Linked DNA regions of Thermogutta terrifontis. Each later gene encodes a partner of the first gene's protein in a complex. Links are inferred from orthologs where the notes say so. Each region holds a gene or a part of one and is shown on either strand. Other genes may lie near its edges.

What was found. Proteins that work in one complex are often made in the same cells at the same time.
Region 2: the proteins of accD (region 1) and accB are in contact, whole or in part, in a solved structure (PDB 8UXZ), measured with the Escherichia coli proteins. The link is inferred for Thermogutta terrifontis from one-to-one orthologs.

The regions. Positions count from the first base shown.
Region 1 is NZ_CP018477.1:84,387-87,350, forward strand. What follows is about bases 65-2,954. They hold accD (acetyl-CoA carboxylase, carboxyltransferase subunit beta), read left to right. Parts: upstream 65-1,016; coding sequence 1,017-1,892; downstream 1,893-2,954. Other genes in these bases: THTE_RS00330 (sulfatase family protein), read right to left, coding at 65-554; THTE_RS00340 (DUF1573 domain-containing protein), read left to right, coding at 2,211-2,954. Also shown: more of THTE_RS00330, read right to left, coding at 1-64; more of THTE_RS00340, read left to right, coding at 2,955-2,964.
Region 2 is NZ_CP018477.1:1,036,020-1,038,976, forward strand. What follows is about bases 1-2,883. They hold accB (acetyl-CoA carboxylase biotin carboxyl carrier protein), read left to right. Parts: upstream 1-1,100; coding sequence 1,101-1,667; downstream 1,668-2,883. Other genes in these bases: THTE_RS03815 (M24 family metallopeptidase), read left to right, coding at 1-1,034; accC (acetyl-CoA carboxylase biotin carboxylase subunit), read left to right, coding at 1,743-2,883. In the rest of the region: more of accC, read left to right, coding at 2,884-2,957. UniProt on the Escherichia coli protein: This protein is a component of the acetyl coenzyme A carboxylase complex; first, biotin carboxylase catalyzes the carboxylation of the carrier protein and then the transcarboxylase transfers the carboxyl group to form malonyl-CoA.

The DNA.
Region 1 (2,964 bases):
TCGATCTCAGTTTCGTTTTCCCGCATGTAGTTGATTCCGTGACGGCGATGGTTGAAATAGTCGTCCATCATGTCGCCCAGGAAGCCGTGAAAATAGGCGAATCCCCGGGCAGTAGGGATGTTGGGACGATCCAAGCCCAAATGCCACTTTCCCACCAGCGCCGTGTGATACCCAGCCTGCGCGAGAAACGCCGGAAGCAGTTCCACCTGCGGATTGAGATAACCCCAGGAATTGTTGCTGTGCGTGCGGATGACCCCCGGCACGCCCACCGCATCGGGATAGCAGCCAGTCAGCAGCGAAGCCCGGGTGGGCGAACACACAGGGCAATTGGCGTAAAAATTGATCATCCGCATGCCTTCCCGTGCAAGGCGGTCCACGTGAGGCGTTTCCAGGTCCGGAGCCCCAAAGCACCCCAGATCACCCCAGCCCAAATCATCCGCCAGAATGACAACCACGTTGGGACGCCCTTTCGACTCCGCCCAGAGACTGCCATTGCCGAGAATGCATCCCCACACAAAAAACGCGATCGCCGCAATTCGCATGCATTTGATCATGGCTGCATTCCTCTGCGGGAAAGGTCCAGGGAATTCCTGACGATTGTGAAATCGAGATTCCCACCCCACGCGATTCACCAAGTCGAACACGAGACTGGCCGCCCGGGCTGCATTCCGGTCTCAGCTCTGAAGGCCATGCCGTACCCTTCGACTGCAACACGGCATGCAGCTCCGACGACGTTAAGATTGTAACGATTTTCCGTCTTGCATCAGCCGCCCTGTCCCGCTAGAGTATTTCCGGCATAAACCACAATGGGGGGTTGAGTTTCATCGCCCGAGCAGGGATACTTTTGTGGTTGTGGGCAGGATTTGGCTAATTGGGGCAAGCGATCGCGGCCGATTTGAAGGTGAAGTGGGGCGTTCCATCTGGGCAAGCAGTGGAAGGAACACGTTCCCGGATGCGTCAGACGGGCGGGAGGGTCACAAGCCAGGCAACGACAGAAGAAGGAATACAGAAGGGCCATGTCGGAGAATCCGTCCGCATCAGCAGTTTCTCAGGCGCAGGGCGCGAATAGCTGGGAAAATTTGACCAAGCGTCCCAAACGGGGGGTACCTGCCGGTCTCTGGCTGCGGTGCCCTGGTTGCGGTGCCACGGTCTTCCGAAAAGATGTGGAGAAGCTTCTCGGCGTCTGTCCGGAGTGCGACTACCACTGGTATGTATCGGCCCGGGAACGCATCCGCCAGCTTCTCGATGAGGGCACGTTCGAGGAATGGTTTGCCGATCTCGAACCGTGCGACCCTATCGAATTTGTGGATAAAATGCCCTATCGGGAACGTCTTCGCCGTGAGCAGGAACGCACTGGCCTGCGCGATGCGGCCGTCGTGGGCACAGGGATGATTCGGGCGCGCCGGGTGGCCATCGGCGTGACGGATTCCGCCTTCATGATGGGAAGCATGGGCTCCGTCGTGGGGGAGAAACTCACGCGGCTTATCGAACGGGCCCAGGAGGAACAGCTCCCTCTTATCATTGTCTCCGGCTCCGGTGGGGGAGCTCGCATGCAGGAGGGAGTTTTCTCCCTCATGCAGATGGCCAAGGTTTCCGCAGCTCTTGCCCGGTTCGACGCCGCCGGCGGTTTGTATATCTCCGTTCTGACAAATCCCACAATGGGTGGCGTGGCGGCCAGTTTTGCCTCGCTGGGAGACGTCGTCATCGCTGAGCCCAAGGCCCTGATCGGTTTTGCTGGCCCGCGCACGATTATGGCCACCATCCGTATCGAGTTGCCGAAGGGCTTTCAAACCAGCGAATTTCTGCTGGAGCATGGCTTTATCGATCGGATTGTTCGTCGGCCGGAGCTCAAATCCGAACTCGCCCGCATTATCGACTACTGCGGCAAATAGTGTCCTCTCCCACCCGACCAACTGAGTGCCGCTGAACGGCTTGGCCGGCTTTCTGAACCGGCTATGTCCGCCCCGCGAAATGATTGCGCTGGCCTAACCACTCAGCGGGATTGCCGTTGTTTCCTACCGGAAAAGTCGCTATCCTTTACGCAGAAATCGGCGGTGAACGACCGTACCGCTCGCCCTGCAGGACGGCGTGTTTCCTGCTGTCTGCTTCGATTCGGCTTCAGAAAGTACAACCCTTGTGCTTCTTCTGGGGCTTTCCAGGATGTTCCCAATCCATCCTTCGGGGAATCGAAAAAAGGAGTGACCACCACCATGCCCACCGTGACACGGATGACATTGCCCGCGGCTTTCGCCACTCTGTTTCTCTTCGCATCAAACTTCGCCTGGGCACAAAAGTGGGCGGAGGCCATGTTTGACCACACCAGCCACAATTTTGGAATGGTCGCCCGGGGTGCCAAGGTCGAACACGTTTTTCCCCTCAAGAACATCTATGTGGAGGATGTCCACATCGCTTCCGTGCGCACCTCCTGCGGATGCACTCAGCCCCGCATCACCAAAGACACGCTCAAGACGTTTGAAACCGGCGCCATCGTTGCCACGGTGGATACACGGGGTTTTCTGGGCCGAAAAGACGCCACCATCACGGTGACGTTCGACAAGCCCTTTCCGGCCGAGGTGCAATTGCACACTTACGTGTACATCCGCAGCGACGTCGTGTTTGATCCGGGAGTCGTCCTCTTCAATGCCGTGCCGCAGGGCTCCGCTGCCGAGCGCACCGTCAAGCTCCTCTACGCAGGGCGGAGTGACTGGCAGATTGTCAAGGCTGTCCCCAGCGCCGATTTCCTCGATGTGCAAATCAATCAGACGGGACGTGGTGCCGGTGAGGTGAGTTACCAGTTAGTGGTCACGCTCAAACCGAATGCGCCGGCGGGATATCTCCAGGAACAAATCGAACTTTTGACCAACGACACTCTGGAAGAAGCCAGACGGCTCGTGCTGCCGGTGGAGGGTTCGGTCGTGCCCCAGGTCACCGTTCAGCCGGCCCAGCTCGCCCTGGGAACGCTGT
Region 2 (2,957 bases), 950 kb from region 1 along the record:
TGGTGGGCTTTCTGGTCAGCAAGCCCGAGAATGTCACCTATCTAACCGGCTTTAGCGGTGAGGACAGCTACCTGCTGGTCACGCTGGACCACGCCATTCTGATCAGCGACTCTCGATTCACGGAACAGATTCGCGAGGAGTGCCCGGGGCTGGAAGCCTATATCCGGCCGGGGGGCGTATCCCTTGTCCAGGCAGCCGCGCGACTGATCAAGAAAACCAAACTCAGCACAGTCGGAGTGGAGGCCGGCTCTCTTTCGGTGGCGTCGTTTGGCAAACTGCAGGATGCGGTTAACCGTGTGGAATTCGCTAAGACGGAAAACTGGATCGAAGAGCACCGGGCGATTAAGGACAAGGAAGAACTGCAAAGAATTCGCACGGCAGTGACGATTGCCCAACGGGCTTTCCAAGCCGTGAGGGCGACCCTTCGTCCCGATCAGTCGGAGAAGGAGGTGGCCGACTTGCTCGACCATCAGATGCGCTTGCTGGGGGCACGAAGGTCGGCGTTCCCCACGATTGTGGGGGTTGGTCCTCGGGCAGCGCTGCCGCATGTGATACCGACCTCAAAGAAAATTGGTGAAGATGTATTTGTTTTGGTAGATTGGGGGGCTGATGAAGGATGGTACAAGAGCGACTTGACCCGCGTCATCCCAACTGGTAGAATCGCCCCAAAGTTCGCGAAAGTCTATACCACCGTTCTCAAGGCCCAAAAAGCGGCGATTGATGCGATCCGGCCGGGGGTCACGGCGGAGGACGTGGATCGCGCCGCTCGGCAGGTCATTGAGGAAGCGGGGCTCGGCCGCCTCTTTGGGCACGGTCTGGGACACGGGGTGGGGCTCGAAATCCACGAACTCCCACGCCTGGGGCCCAAGGTGCAGACCGTTCTACGGCCGGGGATGGTGGTAACCGTCGAGCCGGGTATCTACATCCCAAACTGGGGTGGGGTCCGGCTCGAGGACGACGTTCTGGTCACCCGGGATGGACACGAGGTCCTTACCAGCCTTCCCAAAGAGTTGGACGAGGTGAGTACACTCTGACGACGCCTGACAGGTCTCTGAGGATAATCGAGGAAAGTTCACTTCCAGCTATAGAATGACTCGCCTATGGGTTCAAACGCTCCCGACGCTCAAAAGCAAGAACCGCCCCAGCCGGATGTGTTTGATGTGGCCCGTGTTCGGGAACTCATTGAGTTGATGCGGGCACACGACCTCAGCGAGATTGACCTGAGGTCCGGGGAGAAGCGAATTCGCCTCCGCCGCGGGCCGGAAGTCGTGCCCACTCCAGCGGGTGCCCCGATACCGATGTGGATGCCCTCGCTGCCTCCTGGAGTTGCCCCATCGGTCGCGGCACCGGCGGCACAGCCCCCGGCTCCTTCGGAGCCGCCGGTTCGGGAGACTGAGACGCCGCCTCCTCCCAAGGAAGAAAACATCGCCTACATCCGCAGTCCGATGGTGGGAACCTTTTATTCGGCCCCGGACCCCGATTCTCCCCCCTATGTGAAGGTGGGCGACCACGTCAATCCGGAAACCATTGTGGGTATTGTGGAGGCCATGAAGGTCTTCAACGAGTTGCCGGCAGAAATTTCTGGAAAAATTGTGGCCGTTCTGGTCGAAAATGGCGAGCCGGTGGAGTACGGGCAGCCCCTGTTCAAGGTGGATACGCAGGGCTGAGGGAGGGGCTCGCTAACCGCGTCGCTCGGCGTTCTCGGGAAGAAGTCTGCCACCGCCTCACACGCTCAATCGCTTATGTTCAAACGGATTCTGATTGCCAATCGAGGAGAAATCGCCCTTCGGGTGCTACGAGCCTGTCGCGAGATGGGCATCGAAACGGTAGCCGTCTTCAGCGAAGCGGATCGCGGGTCGGCTTATCTGGAGCTTGCGAACGAGGCGTACTGCATCGGACCGGCCAAGGCTTCTGAAAGTTATCTCCGTTACGATCGCGTGATCAGCGCCGCCGAGATCGGGAATGCTCAGGCGATTCATCCCGGGTACGGGTTTCTCTCCGAGAATGCTCACTTTGCGGAAGTCTGCCGTAGTTGCCAGATTGAGTTTATCGGTCCTCCGCACGAGGCGATGGCACTGTTAGGGGATAAAAACGCGGCGCGGGCCCTGGCCAAGAAGGTCGGGGTGCCGGTGGTACCGGGAAGCGAGGGCACAGTAGAGACGGAGGCAGAGGCCCTCCGGGTTGCCCGGGAGATCGGTTATCCGGTCCTCATCAAGGCGGCGGCCGGAGGCGGTGGCAAGGGAATGCGCATTGCCGTCAACGAACATTCTCTCAAGTCCGCTCTCCAGCAAGCGCAGCAGGAGGCTGAAGCCGCCTTTGGGAATGGTGCCGTTTATCTGGAAAAATACATCGAGCATCCCCGGCATGTGGAGGTCCAGGCCATCGGGGATCACTACGGCAATGTCGTCCATCTCTGGGAGCGGGACTGCACGATCCAACGCCGTCATCAAAAGTTGATTGAGGAAAGTCCCGCCCCCAATCTGCCTCGCGAAGTCCGCCAGGCGATTTGTGAGTCGGCTGTGAAACTCCTGAAAGCCGCGAATTATTACAACGCGGGGACTGTCGAGTTCCTGGTGGATCGGCAATTCAACTTCTATTTCATCGAGGTCAATGCCCGGATTCAGGTGGAACATCCCGTCACGGAGATGGTGACCGGGCTGGATCTCATCAAGCTCCAGATCAAGGTGGCAGCGGGAGAGCCGTTGCCATTCAAACAGGAAGACGTGGAGCACCGCGGGGTGGCCATCGAATGCCGGATCAACGCGGAAGATCCCGAGCGGGGATTTCGGCCGTCGCCGGGTCGAATCGAACGGATTTTTGTACCAGGAGGCCCCGGGGTTCGGTTCGATTCCCACGTGTATCCTGGATATGTGGTGTCGCCGCATTATGATTCAATGATTGGCAAGCTGATTGTGCACCGGCCCACAAGGGCCGAGGCGATCGCGGCGATGAAAAGC